2 regions of the Paenalkalicoccus suaedae genome follow, and region 2 is predicted to be linked to the other one. Evidence: a T-box and tRNA genes for the amino acid it is inferred to sense, from the RefSeq annotation. Region 2 holds a T-box; the other holds one or more tRNA genes.
What was found. A T-box is a leader RNA that pairs with one kind of tRNA and senses whether it is charged. The one in region 2 lies ahead of pheS (phenylalanine--tRNA ligase subunit alpha), so its partner is inferred to be a tRNA-Phe.
Positions count from the first base shown of each region.

Region 1 (8,282 bases), 1.4 Mb from region 2:
GGCTCGTCCACTCAGGGTTAGTCGGGACCTAAGCCGAGGCCGAAAGGCGTAGGCGATGGCAAACAGGTTGATATTCCTGTACCACCACGCTTTTGTTTGAGCAATGGGGGGACGCAGGAAGGTAGGGAATGCGCACGATTGGAAGTGTGCGCTGAAGCAGTGAGGCTGGTAGATAGGCAAATCCGTCTACCGTAAGGTTGAGCTGTGATCACGAGCGAAATTTAGTAGCGAAGTTCCCGATCCTACACTGCCAAGAAAAGCCTCTAGTGAGAAAGCTGGTGCCCGTACCGCAAACCGACACAGGTAGGCGGGAAGAGAATTCTAAGACGCGCGGGAGAACTCTCGTTAAGGAACTCGGCAAAATGACTCCGTAACTTCGGGAGAAGGAGTGCTCTATTAGGGTGCAAGCCCGAGAGAGCCGCAGTGAATAGGCCCAAACGACTGTTTATCAAAAACACAGGTCTCTGCGAAGCCGCAAGGCGAAGTATAGGGGCTGACACCTGCCCGGTGCTGGAAGGTTAAGAGGAGGGGTTATCCCTTACGGGAGAAGCTCTGAATTGAAGCCCCAGTAAACGGCGGCCGTAACTATAACGGTCCTAAGGTAGCGAAATTCCTTGTCGGGTAAGTTCCGACCCGCACGAAAGGTGCAACGATTTGGGCACTGTCTCAACGAGAGACCCGGTGAAATTATATTACCTGTGAAGATGCAGGTTACCCGCGACAGGACGGAAAGACCCCATGGAGCTTTACTGTAGCTTGATATTGGATGTTGGAACAGCTTGTACAGGATAGGTAGGAGCCTTGGAAACCGGAGCGCTAGCTTCGGTGGAGGCATTGGTGGGATACTACCCTGGCTGTTTTGACATTCTAACCTCGAACCGTGATCCGGTTCAGGGACAGTGTCAGGTGGGCAGTTTGACTGGGGCGGTCGCCTCCTAAAAAGTAACGGAGGCGCCCAAAGGTTCCCTCAGAATGGTTGGAAATCATTCGCAGAGTGCAAAGGCATAAGGGAGCTTGACTGCGAGACATACAGGTCGAGCAGGGACGAAAGTCGGGCTTAGTGATCCGGCGGCACCGTATGGAAGGGCCGTCGCTCAACGGATAAAAGCTACCCTGGGGATAACAGGCTAATCTCTCCCAAGAGTCCACATCGACGGGGAGGTTTGGCACCTCGATGTCGGCTCGTCGCATCCTGGGGCTGAAGTAGGTCCCAAGGGTTGGGCTGTTCGCCCATTAAAGCGGCACGCGAGCTGGGTTCAGAACGTCGTGAGACAGTTCGGTCCCTATCCGTCGCGGGCGTTGGAAATTTGAGAGGAGCTGTCCTTAGTACGAGAGGACCGGGATGGACACACCGCTGGTGTACCAGTTGTTCCGCCAGGAGCATAGCTGGGTAGCTACGTGTGGACGGGATAAGTGCTGAAAGCATCTAAGCATGAAGCCCCCCTCAAGATGAGATTTCCCATCACTTATAGTGAGTAAGATCCCTTAGAGATGATGAGGTAGATAGGTCTCGTGTGGAAGCATAGCGATATGCGGAGCTGAGAGATACTAATCGATCGAGGGCTTAACCAAGATATATAGTTTTACAGAAGGCGTCAACTAAGACGATTCTTCTTCTACATGTTCACTATCCAGTTTTGAAAGGTCAACGACCTTTACTTTGACAGACAAAAACCTGTTAAAGAAATATTTTTTCGTAAGAAGCAAGAAGATCAAGGACATGACCGAAAGAGAACCGGAGCGTGTTTGGACACGTGAGGATTCGAATGAGGGCAATGGACGCAGAGATTCGATGCTTATTAGGAAAAAATCATAGTCTAGTGACGATAGCAGAGAGGTCACACCCGTTCCCATGCCGAACACGGAAGTTAAGCTCTCTAGCGCCGATGGTAGTTGGGGGCTGTCCCCCTGTGAGAGTAGGACGTTGCTGGGCTATACATACATATTATACAAAAAGATTATTTTTACTATTCCACAGTAGCTCAGTGGTAGAGCTATCGGCTGTTAACCGATCGGTCGTAGGTTCGAATCCTACCTGTGGAGCCATATGGAGAGCTGTCCGAGTGGTCGAAGGAGCACGATTGGAAATCGTGTGTGCGGTCAAAGCCGTACCGAGGGTTCGAATCCCTCGCTCTCCGCCAGTATTTATTGGCCCGTTGGTCAAGTGGTTAAGACACCGCCCTTTCACGGCGGTAACACGGGTTCGAATCCCGTACGGGTCACCACTGTTTATTTAACATAATGACGAAGAGATTCATAGTTTATTTATCCAATATGGAGGATTAGCTCAGTTGGGAGAGCACCTGCCTTACAAGCAGGGGGTCGGCGGTTCGAGCCCGTCATCCTCCACCATTATTATTATCGCGGGGTGGAGCAGTCTGGTAGCTCGTTGGGCTCATAACCCAAAGGTCGGTGGTTCAAATCCGCCCCCCGCAACCAAATTGGCTCGGTAGCTCAGTCGGTAGAGCAACGGACTGAAAATCCGTGTGTCGGCGGTTCGATTCCGTCCCGAGCCACCATGTTTTTTTGCTGGCCTAGCTCAATTGGTAGAGCAACTGACTTGTAATCAGTAGGTTGGGGGTTCAAGTCCTCTGGCCAGCACCACTATTTATATTGACTTTCTGTCACAGGATTTGTTAATATGAATACTATGTTTTGGAGGGGTAGCGAAGTGGCTAAACGCGGCGGACTGTAAATCCGCTCCCTCGGGTTCGGCAGTTCGAATCTGCCCCCCTCCACCAGTTTCTTTTGTGGCGATTGTGGCGAAGTGGTTAACGCACCGGATTGTGATTCCGGCACTCGTGGGTTCAATTCCCATCAGTCGCCCCATTTTAAACTTACTATCATTTATATAGGGCTATAGCCAAGCGGTAAGGCATCGGATTTTGATTCCGTGACTCGCAGGTTCGAATCCTGCTAGCCCTGCCATTTTTTTGCGGAAATAGCTCAGTGGTAGAGCACCACCTTGCCAAGGTGGGGGTCGCGGGTTCGAATCCCGTTTTCCGCTCCATTTTAGTTAGGCGGCATAGCCAAGTGGTAAGGCAGAGGTCTGCAAAACCTTTATCACCGGTTCGAATCCGGTTGTCGCCTCCAATTAAATTATGATTATGCTTCTGTTTGTAAATGCCGGGGTGGTGGAATTGGCAGACACACAGGACTTAAAATCCTGCGGTAAGTGATTACCGTGCCGGTTCAAGTCCGGCCCTCGGCACCAATTAAAACTTGAATTTCTTTTACATATATCTTTGCCGGAGTGGTGGAATGGCAGACACGTCGGACTCAAAATCCGATGCCTTCACGGGCGTGCGGGTTCAAGTCCCGCCTCCGGTACCATTTTACTACTAATACGACCTTTTGGGTCGTTTTTTTATTGTCTTTTTGAGATAATAACTTATAGAAAAGCTGAAGCAACAAAACATAAATCACATTTTAGAAGGGAGGACGGTATTAAATGAATGAAACGCTCAAACAAGAGATTGTTGCATATAGTAAAAAGATTGGTATTGATAAAATTGGCTTTGCTACTGCAGATCCGTTTCAACTTATGAAAGAACGTTTAAAAACGCAACAGGAATCTGGACTTCAATCTGGATTTGAAAAAGGAACCATCGACGAGCGAACGGAGCCATCGCAGCTCTTGCCAGAAGCGAAAACAATTATTTCTATTGCCGTTGCTTACCCTTCTAAAATGAAGAATGCTCCTAAAAGTGTTCGCGGGGATCGAAAGGGTATTTTTTGCCGAGCTTCCTGGGGAGAAGACTATCATCATGTGTTACGGCGTCGTTTAGATAAATTAGAGCAATTTATTTTATCTAAAGTACCTGATGCAAAATGCGCCTCTATGGTTGATACGGGAGAACTAATTGACCGTGCCGTAGCTGAACGAGCAGGTATAGGATGGAGTGCTAAAAACTGCGCTATTATTACTCCTGAGTTTGGATCTTATGTCTACTTAGGAGACATGATCACTACGATTCCATTAGAACCAGATGTTGCAATGGAGGATCAGTGCGGAAGTTGCAATAAATGTATAGATGCTTGTCCGACTGGAGCGCTTCTTGAGGGAGGGAAACTTGACGCAAAAAAATGTGTCGCTTTTCTCACACAAACTAAGGATGTATTACCGGTGGAGTTCCGAAAAAAGCTTGGTAACAGGTTATACGGATGTGATACGTGCCAAGTAGTGTGTCCTAAAAATAAAGGCGTAGATGAGCACAGGCACGAAGAACTAGAACCAGATCCTGAGTTAGTGAAGCCATCTTTAATTCCTCTTCTTACTATGTCCAATCGAGATTTTAAGGCAAAGTATGGGTATATGTCAGGTTCTTGGCGTGGGAAAAAACCTATTCAGCGCAATGCTATTTTAGCTTTAGGTAATTTTAAGGATGCCTATGCATTGGAAGACTTAAAAAAAGTTGCCTTGGAGGATCCAAGACCTGATATTCGAGCAACTGCTATATGGTCCATCGCTCAAATTGACCAATCTGAAAATACGATGATATTTTTACGAGAGCTTAGAGAAACATGTAATGAGTCCATTATGATTGATGAGCTCGATGCTATATTTTCATCATAAAAAGGGGTAAAAGGGAGAGAAGTTTATGTCAGTCAAACTCGCCTATACAGAGATCTCATCGCCGATCGGTGTATTAACGGTTGTCGGATCGGACAATGCGTTGCACTATATTGAATTTGGAGAAGCGAAGGATGCTCATCAGAGTATTACTAGAAAGAGTCGAGCTCGCAATGAAGGGATTGATTTATACGAATCGAGAGAGGCGTTAACTAACAGTATAGAGCAGCTAGAGGCTTATTTTAATCATGAGTTAAGAGCATTCGAGCTTGAACTGCACTATCATGGTACGCCATTTCAAAAGCTTGTGTGGGAGGCAGTCAGCTCGATTCCTTTTGGGGAAACAAGGTCATATAAAGACATTGCTCAACAAATAGGTGCTCCTAAGGCTGTGCGAGCAGTAGGAGGGGCCAACAATAAAAATCCTATTCCAATAGTTGTTCCATGTCACCGAGTTATTGGATCAAATGGTTCTATGGTAGGCTATGGAGGCGGGTTACCAATAAAAGAACACCTCTTAAAAATGGAAGGGTCTATTTAGAGAGGTGGCACCATATTCTAAAGAAGATATCGTGAAGGATGGAGGGCACATCCATGTTTTCTTTAGAGACATATTTAAAAGATAAATACAGGCGGCAGATGCAGGTAGAGTCCAAGGGCTGGATCAAGCATGATGTCCATGTAGACGTTCTTAAGCATCTCCTGATCGAAGATAGAGAGTATGTGGAATGTCTTGTACATGAAGTAAAGGTTCGAATGGAACATGATCACGTCTATATGGAACAGCAAAAGATCCATCGTGCGGTTATTGTAGAGAAGGATCAGGTGCTGGACGATTATGAAGTCATTTCATCAAATATAGAGGTAGAGATGGAGCCAAAAGACAGACAAGATCCACTTGAACGAGTCTATTATGATCGAGTGAAGGCAGTTCAGTATGCGGAGATGTGGTGGGATGGACGAAATCCTCAGTACCATGCTTTTACAAATGACTGTACGAACTTTATCTCGCAGTGCTTAAGAGCTGGTGGTGCGCCGATGAGGGGGATGCCTTCTCGTGAGCAGGGATGGTGGTACGATGGCAACCTCTGGAGTTTTAGCTGGTCAGTAGCCCATAGTATGATGTGGTATTTAAAGAGCTCACGCACTGGTCTTAGGGCATCTGAGAAGCAAGATGTTAGGGAGCTCTCAGAGGGAGATATCATTTGTTATGATTTTGATGGAAATGGCCGCTTTCAGCATACGACGATTATTGTCGCCTTTACAGCCGACGGGGAAGCGTTAGTAAACGCGCATACCTCTGATAGTAGGATGAGACACTGGAGCTACGAGGATTCGACTGCTTGGACCGAAAATTGTCGCTATGTATTTTTTCATATAGAAGATTAAGTTCATACTAAGCTGTGCACGTCTTGCCTGATAGTGGTACAATACGATAGGCTACAATTTAACTGTTTAAAATTTAGAATAGAGGTGTAAGACTGTGCTACATGTCGTACTTCATGAGCCGGAGATTCCTGCTAATACCGGTAACATTGCTAGAACGTGTGCAGGGACAAATACTGGACTTCACTTGATCCATCCACTAGGTTTTTCTACAGATGATCGTATGTTAAAAAGAGCTGGCTGTGATTACTGGCCAAATGTCGACGTTCATCATTATGATGCATTTGAAGAGCTCACTGCTAAATATCCTGACGGAGAGTTCTATTTTATCGAAACAATTGGCGAAACTAATTATACAGACGTATCATTAGCAGATAGTGAGAAGGATTACTTTTTTGTTTTTGGTAAAGAGACAAAGGGGCTGCCTACAGCTATAACGGATAAGTATGCAGATCGTTGCCTCTTAATCCCTCAAACATCACATGTACGATCGTTGAATTTGTCCAATACAGCTGCAATCATTGTTTATGAAGCATTAAGACAACAAAGCTTTGCCCCATTAACAAAATAAAAAAAGCCCCTGTGAACGGATGTTCATAAGGGCTTTTTTTATTAATTTTTATGCGGATTTGAATCGTATCCTGCAGTAAAAATAGCTAATAGGAATACGGCACAAACGCCGAGAATTAGAGCTAGTCCCATATTGCTACCTCCTTCAAGGTTGTCTTTACTCAATATACCATTATTTCTATATAAAAAAAAGCACTACAGTGCGAGTAACTTTGAATTTAATGTGTCGTATCGTATAATGACAGCATAAACGCATAGGGGGTTTTCGTATGTATGTTGTGATGAATCAGCTACACGTACCAGTTGAGGGCAGAGAGAATGTGGCTAATCGCTTTGCAAACAGCGGAGAAAAGATGAAGGGAATAAACGGTTGTTTAGACTTCATGTTTTTACATCCAGAGGACGAGTCTCATTATCCAGTCGTTCTTACAAAATGGGAGTCGAAAGAAGATTACCTTGCCTGGATACATAGTGATGAATTTGTAAATTCGCATAAACAGCGTCGAGATAATTTAGATAAGAGTCCTACTCAAAGTAATGAAATATTTGCTTATGAAGTAAAGCATTCTATTTAAGCTAAGGTTTTTTGAAGACATGCCATGATAAAGAAGGCATGTCTTCTTTCTTCGTTCAACAAAAGTCTCTGCTATTATGGATGAATCCTTGCTATAATAAAAGAGATTCTTTACAGAAGGTAGGAGATTTACCGCATGCGTAATGCTTATTTAACAAGTCATTTTCCACTTATATCGATTATTCTTTTTAGTTTATCGTTTTCTATCTATACAGTAAATCTGTCTACCGCATACTTACAAGAGATTGGCTTATATAGTGGAATGGTAGAATTTTTCTCGGAGAGAGGTATTCTTCTAACGCTATTATTTGTTTTATGGTTATTTTACTTTATGCTCTTTGCAGCATTAAAGCTTATCGCAGATACAATTAACGAGCTTTCTTTATTGTTTTTCTCTAAGGACGAAGAGGGTGTTGGTTTAAGAAGTATTAGGCGAGGCTCTTGGTTCTTTTTAATAGGCAGTATCGCTTCTCTTGTTGCAATAGTGGACTTACTAGCATTAGTTGCGACTTTTACGATAGCAAGCTTTTTATACTTTATTTATTTCTTGTATCGCGTTAGTGATTCACTCGGCGCAATGGCATTATTTGGACTTGTTTTTTTCCATCTATTCTTTTGGTTTAGCTTTGTACTAGCTATCGGCTATTCAGTCTTACGACTATATAATAGCGTTATTGCTAGTCTGCCACTCTGACCACATAAAAAAGCACCATTGGCTCTTTACGAGAAGCCTATGGTGCTTTTTTTAAAATCCACGAACGAGCTGATTCCAAAGCCTCGTATGGAGTTGACCGCTACTTTCTGACTGCAATGGTGTTGGTTGATCTTGACCAATCCATAGCCCTACTGTATGGGCCTCTGTTGCCCCGACAAACCATAGGTCATGATAGGTGTTAGTTGTACCGGTTTTGCCGCCTACATAGCCTGCAACGCCTCTACCGGCCTCTCTACCCGTCCCTCTATTTACATTCTCCTGCATCATTCGCTTAATTTGCGTAGCCGTATCGGCTGAATAAACAGCTTTTGGAGACTTTGACCAGCTGTATAGCTCATTCCCCTCTAAATCAACGACTCGTTTAATAGCTCTTGGAGAGAGATAATTTCCTTCTGTTTGAAAAACGGTATAAGCCTGCGTCATTTCATTAACACTCATCCCATTTGTGAAGCCACCAAGCGCCG
Region 1 is NZ_CP041372.2:1,175,229-1,183,510, forward strand. Features, by position in the region: rRNA gene FLK61_RS06395 (23S ribosomal RNA) at 1-1,572, shown strand, start outside; rRNA gene rrf (5S ribosomal RNA) at 1,817-1,933, shown strand; tRNA gene FLK61_RS06405 (tRNA-Asn) at 1,972-2,046, shown strand; tRNA gene FLK61_RS06410 (tRNA-Ser) at 2,050-2,141, shown strand; tRNA gene FLK61_RS06415 (tRNA-Glu) at 2,151-2,225, shown strand; tRNA gene FLK61_RS06420 (tRNA-Val) at 2,277-2,352, shown strand; tRNA gene FLK61_RS06425 (tRNA-Met) at 2,363-2,439, shown strand; tRNA gene FLK61_RS06430 (tRNA-Phe) at 2,444-2,519, shown strand; tRNA gene FLK61_RS06435 (tRNA-Thr) at 2,529-2,604, shown strand; tRNA gene FLK61_RS06440 (tRNA-Tyr) at 2,658-2,741, shown strand; tRNA gene FLK61_RS06445 (tRNA-His) at 2,754-2,829, shown strand; tRNA gene FLK61_RS06450 (tRNA-Gln) at 2,854-2,928, shown strand; tRNA gene FLK61_RS06455 (tRNA-Gly) at 2,936-3,010, shown strand; tRNA gene FLK61_RS06460 (tRNA-Cys) at 3,020-3,093, shown strand; tRNA gene FLK61_RS06465 (tRNA-Leu) at 3,126-3,214, shown strand; tRNA gene FLK61_RS06470 (tRNA-Leu) at 3,248-3,333, shown strand; gene queG (tRNA epoxyqueuosine(34) reductase QueG) at 3,452-4,576, shown strand; gene FLK61_RS06480 (methylated-DNA--[protein]-cysteine S-methyltransferase) at 4,602-5,114, shown strand; gene FLK61_RS06485 (amidase domain-containing protein) at 5,168-5,962, shown strand; gene trmL (tRNA (uridine(34)/cytosine(34)/5-carboxymethylaminomethyluridine(34)-2'-O)-methyltransferase TrmL) at 6,057-6,530, shown strand; gene FLK61_RS06495 (antibiotic biosynthesis monooxygenase family protein) at 6,799-7,104, shown strand; gene FLK61_RS06500 (DUF5366 family protein) at 7,240-7,797, shown strand; gene FLK61_RS06505 (transglycosylase domain-containing protein) at 7,849-8,282, opposite strand, start outside.
Region 1: it encodes a tRNA-Phe, which carries the amino acid that the T-box ahead of pheS (phenylalanine--tRNA ligase subunit alpha) is inferred to sense. The anticodon was not compared.

Region 2 (8,282 bases):
TGTGCCAGGTGGCGGAACGGACTCCGGTGCGATTCACTTAACAGCAAATGGGGTACCAGCGCTATCGATTACGATCGCAACTCGTTATATTCACACGCACGCAGCGATCTTACACCGTGATGATTTCGAAAATGCGGTTAAACTGATTGTAGAAGTAATCAAAAAGTTAGATCGTAAGACTGTAGATGCGATTACGTTTGACTAAAGTGAGTGTTTAACTTGAATAAATTTGGAGGAACCGATGCGAGGCGTCGGTTCCTCCTTTTTTATGTTTAGGAAAGTCTGTGATTAGCCTAATCTTCTATTCGAGTTACAGCGGATAACCTCTTCGCTTGAACGGAAAACCACACCGCATTTCCGGATAACCCTTTCGCTTGAACGGAAAACCACACCGCATTTCCGGATAACCTCCGCTCATAAAATGAAAAAGCGCACGCTGAAAAGGAAAAAGCGTACGCAGGATGCTACAATAAATGTTCTCGTAACTTACTTCGTCAGAGCCTCTGAAATTCGTGCAGTTACAGTCGCTTTTTCTTCTTCCGATGCTGTTTGCCAAAGTAGCTCCATCATGACACCTAGACCTGGTAGCATTTTCTCTTCATTACGTGAAATAGCATCGACGATCGTTGCTTCCACTTCCTCATTTGAATTCCCTTGAATGTTTGCCAGAATAGCTGGCCGAAGCGCAAAAGACATGATTTTCCTCCTAAAGTATAGATTTATGAACCGATCTGGTATAGTATGAGTAAGTTATAGAAGGTTTATAATAAATATAGTTAGCAATTTATGTGAAATAGAGGTGTGTACGATGGAATATATCTCGTCTGTGCAAAACCCGAGGGTAAAGGCGTGGAAGAAGTTGCATAAAAAGAAGGAGCGCGATCGTTCCGGCCTGTTTATCATTGAGGGGCGGCATTTAGTCGAGGAGGCACTGAAGGCTGGACTTAACGTCAAAGACTTGATCATCGAAGAGGGTGTAGAGCTTTCAAAAGAGTGGGATGTGTGCGACGTTCTCCGTGTAGAAGTGCCGGAGCGAGTCATGAAAGAGATTTGTGAGACAGAGACGCCACAAGGGATCGCGGCGATTTGTGAACTACCTGACAGACAAAATATTTTATTTGAAAAAGGCAAGTTTTTATTAATAGATAATGTACAGGACCCAGGTAATATCGGAACGATGGTACGTACGGCAGATGCTGCTGGACTCGATGGCATTATTTTAGGTGAAGGCTGTGCCGATCCGTTTAGCGGGAAAGTGTTACGTGCGACGCAAGGTAGCCTATTTCATATTTCTGTACAAAAGATGGATTTGCATGAAGCCATTGAGCGCTGCAAGGAGAACGGTGTACCAGTGTTTGGCACGAGCTTGCACGGCAGTACGTTTAATGCGATTGCCCCTCAAGAAAACTTTGCGCTCCTTTTAGGTAATGAGGGTAGTGGGGTCGATCCGACGCTGTTAAAGCAAACGGATCAAAATTTATATATTCCGATTCACGGGGAAGCGGAGTCGTTAAACGTAGGGGTTGCTGCTGGAATTTTAATGTATCATTTACGTGGCGACTAAACAAAGCGTTGCACGATTTGGCAATTGACTATATAATGATAGCGAATAGAACGATTATTTGACGTTGAAAGAGAGTAGTACGCGGACTCGCGATGCACCTAGGGAGGAAGTGCCTTGACTGGAAGCACTTCTTGCAAACGCCCCGCCGAATTCACTCTGGAGTTAGCGCCGTAATGGTTGCTCGGTTTGAAGTCCGTTATCTTCTTTACACGAGAGAGTAGACACTTGTCTACTAACAAGGGTGGTACCGCGAAGTCTTCGTCCCTTTTGGGTTCGAAGGCTTTTTTGTGTTTTCTCACAAGAAAAGAATTAAGGGAGGCATCAATCATGCTAGATAGACTGCAGGAGCTTCATGACGAAGCAATGGTGCGTGTAGCTGAGGCGAGCACGCTCCAAGAATTAAACGATGTGCGAGTGGCGTACTTAGGGAAAAAGGGTGCGATCACAGAAGTAATGAAGGGCATGGGCAAGCTAACGCCTGAAGAGCGCCCAATTGTTGGAGAAAAGGCGAACGTTGTCCGTCAGTCCGTAGGACGATTGATTGAGGAGAAGGAGCAGACGCTTCAGGAAGCAGCGATACGCGAGCAACTCAATAAGGAAAGCATTGATGTCACACTACCAGGTCGTGATGTACAAGCCGGTGGACGTCACCCATTAACGTCGGTTGTAGAGACGATTGAAGACGTCTTTATCGGTATGGGCTTCCAGGTTGCAGAAGGTCCAGAGGTTGAGACAGACTACTATAACTTTGAATCATTAAACTTACCAAAGCATCACCCAGCGCGTGATATGCAGGATACATTCTTTATTACGCCAGAGCTTTTACTACGCACACAAACGTCGCCTGTACAAACGCGTACGATGGAAAAGCATGAAGGCAAAGGTCCTGTTAAAATCATTTGTCCTGGTAAGGTATACCGTCGCGACGAAGATGATGCGACGCACTCTCACCAGTTCATGCAAATTGAAGGACTTGTTGTTGGCGAAGGAATTCGCATGAGTGACTTAAAAGGAATTTTTGAAAAATTTGTTGCGAACTACTTCGGACCAGAGCGCAAAATTCGCCTCCGTCCAAGCTTCTTCCCATTCACAGAGCCATCGGCTGAGCTTGATATCTCGTGTGCAATCTGTCACGGAGAAGGCTGTCGTACGTGTAAGCAGACAGGCTGGATTGAAGTATTAGGCTCTGGTATGGTACATCCAAACGTCCTACGTATGGGTGGATTTGATCCAGAGAAATACAGTGGATTTGCATTTGGAATGGGCGTAGAGCGCTTCGCTATGCTTAAATACGGAATCGATGATATTCGTCATTTCTATACAAACGACACGCGTTTCTTATCACAATTTACTCAAGAATAGGCTTAACAAAGGAGGAATAACGTTGCTAGTATCATATAACTGGTTAAAAGAATATGTAGACGTGGAAGACTTAACACCACAAGAAATCGCAGACAAGCTAACGCTTAGCGGGGTTGAAGTGGATGCTGTGACAAAGCTTGACGCGGATATCACGAATTTAGTAGTAGGTAAGGTGATTTCCTGCGAAAAGCACCCTGAAGCGGATAAGCTAAAAATTTGTCAGGTGGATGTTGGCGAAGAGACGGTACAAATCGTCTGTGGCGCGAAAAACGTAGCAGAAGGCATGTTTGTTGCCGTTGCACGCGTTGGTGCACGCCTTCCTGGTGGCATGAAAATCAAGCGCGCAAAGCTTCGTGGCGAAACGTCCGAAGGCATGATTTGTTCGTTACAGGAGCTTGGCTTTGATTCGAAGGTTGTTGCGAAAAAGTATAGCGAAGGCATCTTTGCTTTCCCAGAGGAAATGGTTCCAGGCGAATCAGCAACAGAAGTACTTGGTCTTAACGACACGGTGCTTGAGCTTGATCTAACGCCAAACCGCTCGGACTGCCTGAGCATGCTAGGTGTAGCGTACGAAATTGGAGCGATTTTAAATCGTGACGTGATTGTACCAGAGCCAAGCATCGTGCCAGTAGCAGAAACAACGGCAGACTATATGTCCGTTAAAGTAGACGCGCTAAAGGACAATCCTTTTTACGAAGCGACGGTTATCCGCAACGTACGTGTAGGAGAATCGCCACTATGGCTACAGTCGGCGTTAATGGCAGCAGGCGTTCGTCCACTTAACAACGTCGTTGACGTAACGAACTACGTCTTACTTGAATACGGTCAGCCACTTCACGCGTTTGATTACAATAAATTTGGATCAAAAGAAGTGGTGGTACGTCGTGCAACAAACGACGAAAAGATTCAAACACTTGATGGACAAGAACGCACGCTTCAATCCGATCACCTCGTGATTACAAACGGTCAAGCGCCTGTTGCAATCGCTGGGGTTATGGGTGGATCGAACTCCGAGGTGTCAAACGAGACAACAGACGTATTAGTCGAAGCGGCATATTTTGATGCAGCAGTTGTACGTCAAGCGCAGCGCGACCTTGGTATCCGCAGTGATGCAAGTGTCCGTTACGAGAAGGGCGTAGATCCAAACCGCGTGCGTGAAGCGGGAGATCGTGCTGTATCTCTTATTCAGCAACTTGCTGGCGGAGACGTGTTAGCAGAGCCTGCGGTTATTGACGAGCTAGATCGCGAGAATAAGTCTGTATCGATCACGCTTAACAAGATCAATAACACACTCGGAACAGGTCTTACTGTAACGCAGGTTGGCTCTATCTTTAAGCAGCTTAAGTTTGACTTTGACGAGAGTGACGAAACGTTCACAGTTTCTGTCCCAACTCGCAGACAGGATATTCAGATTGAAGCAGATATCGTCGAGGAGGTTGCGCGTCTGTTTGGCTACGATAACATCCCAACGACGCTACCAAACATTCCAACGACTCAAGGTGGATTAACTGCGACGCAGCGCAAAAAGCGTCAGGTGCGCCGCTACCTTGAATCTGTAGGCATGCACGAGGCCATCAGCTATTCGTTAACAACATCGGCAAAGGAGTCTGCGTTTGTTTCTCCAGAAGCAGCTCGAGTATCTGTCTCACTCCCAATGAGCGAGGAGAGAAGCACGCTCAGAACGACGCTTGTGCCTCATCTCTTAGATGCGCTGTCGCACAACAAGAATCGCAACACATACGACGTTGCGCTGTTTGAGCTCGGCTCAGTATTTACGACGGGAGAAACAACGATCACGGAGCAACCATCGGAGACGACGAAGCTTGCTGGTGCTGTGATGGGCCTCTGGCAGGAGCATGCATGGCAGGGCGAGAAGAAGGCAGTGGACTTCTTTGTTGTGAAGGGCATTGTCGAAGGACTTTTAGAGAAGTTGCATGTAACAGAAGGCGTTGTTTTTGAGAAGGCAGAACGTATGGGCATGCACCCTGGACGTACGGCGAAGTTAACCGTTCACGGCGAAGACGTTGGCTACATTGGGCAAATCCACCCATCAACAGCGAAGGCATGGTCCCTACCTGAGACGTACGTGTTTGATTTAGATATAAGCAAGCTTATGGACATCGAAGAAGCAACGATGCGCTATCAAGCAATCCCGCGCTACCCGGCAGTAGCTCGTGATATTGCGCTTGTCGTCGATGAATCCATCTCGGCACATCAGCTTGAGACGATCATTCGCTCGCACGGTGGAAGACTTCTTGTAGACGTCTCTCTATTTGACCTTTATCAAGGAGAGCACGTGGAGGCTGGTAAGAAGTCTGTCGCGTTCTCGTTGCGTTATCTCGATCGTGAGAAGACGTTGACGGAGGAAGAAGTGAGTGCGGCTCACGGTAAGGTGTTAGTAGGCTTAGAGCAGGAAGCTGGCGCTGTTTTACGGACGTAAGTGCTAGACCTCCGGTCCTCCTACGCTCCCAGCTGACGCTTTCCTGAGGGGCTTGCTCAACTATTTCGATCGGCCAAACCAATGGCCGTTCGAAAGGATTTTCGCTGCGCGGAAGGTCCCTCTAGGAGTCGCCAGCCTCCGCTCCGGAGGCCCGGAGGGGAACGGTGTTTTACGACATCGTTCCTTTTTTTTATGGGATTTTACTAGGAGCAAGGGCGTTGCCTAGCTTTTGAAGGACAAAACGTTACTCATTTCTTTAAGAGGTAAACTAGGAACTGATCTGCTTGCTTGTTGTAAGATACCGATTCACGGCGAGTGTTTCCAAAGTCTCTATGTAAAGGCTGGTGAAATAAGATGAATGCTGATAAAAACGTGCCACAGGACTTAAAGGTAAGACCTATAACCATGAATGATTATGACACTGTTTTGACATGGAGCAAGGATGATCTTTTTTGCTCAGCTAATGGATGGGATTTAAATAGAAGCCCTGAAGAACTATATAGTTGGTGGCTCAGATGTGTTCATAACGAAGCGGAAGATTTTATTAGGATGGGAATTGAGCTTAACGAGAGTCTAATTGGATATGCAGATGTGGCTTGTATTGAAGATCAGACTGCTGAGCTAGGTATTGCAGTTGGTGATAGTAAGTTGTGGGGAAAAGGGCTTGGATACCATTCTGCCATATGTATGATGGAGTATGCCTCAAAAGAGTTAGGAATTACAACGTTTAACGCAGAAACACACGAAGCCAATGTTCGCTCGATAAACATGCTTAAGAAGATAGGATTTAAAGAAACAAGTAGATTAGGAAGCGAAGAATATCAAGGGAAGAACAGCCGACAAATACAATATGAATATAACTTATAATTGAGCCCAATAAAAAGAGCCCTCCTAACCAACTAGAAGAGGGTTCTTTTCTTATGCTCATTTTAAATCAAACGCAGAGGTGGCAGGCCCGGAGGACATTCGAAGACAATCAATGGGAGCAGGAGGTTTTTGAGATCCCACAGGAGGCGAATTATGCCGACGAGGAAGCTCAAAGGCCGACCCCATAGATGTCGTAGAGTGTCTGGAGGGCTGACAGCTCGAAGAGTAGATTTAAACTAATTAGCACTTAAGCAATTCAAGCTCGAAGAGCTGATTTAAACTAGTTGGCACTTTAGCAACATATTATTTCAACGCCCGCTGCGTATTCGAAAAATGCCACTTCGTCACACTCTTCAACACATCTTCCCCGTGCGTCCGCACAATTTCTCTGGCAGAAGCATCTACTTTTGCACTCGCACCTTTAAGCAAGGTCACACCTAATTGCTCAGAAAGTTTATCCATCTCTCTCAAAAAGGCATACCTAGCCAATACGGACGCTGCAGCAACTGCTGGATGAAGTCCCTCAGCTTTAGTCGCAAAGTAAAGGGGTTCCTCACGTTTCCACGAGTGGCCCATCGAACGTAGGTATTCCATGTACCGATTCGGCGCGACGAACTGGTCAATTAACACGCCATCCGTGTGTAAGCCGCCATCCTCTAGCTTTTTAAACACCTTTTGCAACGCTTGATGATGCATAAGAGCCTTCATTTGGCCTTGGTTAAGCCCTTTCTCGTTAAGCTCATTATACTTTTCGTTTCTCACCACGACTAAGCCATACGTACATTCTTTAAGTAACTTAGGCGCGAGCGCTCGAATGACGTCATCACGAATCGTTTTAGAATCGCGAATGCCCCAGGACTCCACCGTCTCAAGCTGATCACGAGTGAGATGAGCTGCCACAACCGTCATCGGACCGAAGTAATCGCCCGTTCCCGTCTCGTCGCTCCCGATTAGCTCTAAATGTAGGATTTCGCTCGGCGGCGCATACTGATGATCACCGACTGCCTTGCGCGTTTTACTCGCCGTAGGCCCCTTGCCTGCAGAAGCCTGCGATTGCCAAAGGCTTGCTTCCTCTTCCGCCCCTTTTCCTTGAAACATCACTTTACCTGACTTATAGCCAGTGATATTGCAATCATCAAGCTTGGCAACAAATACAGCGCCAGGCGGCAACTTCGCCTTATGGTAGCGACTATAATGCGCCTTTATTTTTTGTAACGTCGCAGCCGACACAGCTAATACATGATTCGACATTCGTGATCCTCCTTATTTACCTAACAAATTCTCTAACAATTGAATTTTCGTTTGATCCTTATCATTATTCTTATTAACTCGATAGCTATCCTTCGATGAAGCCTCATACACACGTAAATACTGACTTGGCGTTAACAAATAGAATCTTACTCCTCGCACTGTATGTATCTCTAAATCCTCAAGCTTAATTCCCGCAAAGTCTGGCAACGTATCTATGATACCAAACTCGACCATCTCTTTTCCGTTCGAAAATGCGTGTTCATGCAAATCAATTAAGGTAAAGTCTAGGGACTCCATCACTTGCATGATATTCTCCCACTGAAAGACATTTTCTGTAGCAGGGACCTCCCAACCTCTTTGATCACCAGGAACATGAATATCTATATCCTGAGCATCAACATGTAAACCGGTAACCCTCTCAAAGCCTACCGACCCCATCAATAATGGAGTGATCCCTATCAAATTTAATGAGCGAGCTATGTGAACAAAAACATCAAATTTAGACATCCATTCTCTCCTTTTAACAAACAATCAGTTCATTCTACCATATAAGATGTAGATTCTATCTTTCAATTACATTTTTGAAACATCTAAGCAAGTCCACTCGTATGATAAGAGAGCTACTACAAAATAATAATAAGCTAACTCATAAAACAAACAGTCGCCAAAGCTTTAAATATAGATTTTCTAAAGAAAATTATTCACTTCTTATCTAACCTTATAAGATGCAACTCATCGGATACTACTTTAAAAGTCTATTCCTTTTACGTATGTTCCATAAATCCAATTGTTCAATTG
Region 2 is NZ_CP041372.2:2,558,580-2,566,861, reverse strand. Features, by position in the region: gene FLK61_RS13895 (M42 family metallopeptidase) at 1-205, shown strand, start outside; gene sspI (small acid-soluble spore protein SspI) at 487-696, opposite strand; gene FLK61_RS13885 (TrmH family RNA methyltransferase) at 809-1,564, shown strand; T-box leader at 1,620-1,833, shown strand; gene pheS (phenylalanine--tRNA ligase subunit alpha) at 1,892-2,926, shown strand; gene pheT (phenylalanine--tRNA ligase subunit beta) at 2,949-5,366, shown strand; gene FLK61_RS13870 (GNAT family N-acetyltransferase) at 5,721-6,233, shown strand; gene rnhC (ribonuclease HIII) at 6,537-7,484, opposite strand; gene FLK61_RS13860 (phosphoribosylanthranilate isomerase) at 7,497-7,991, opposite strand.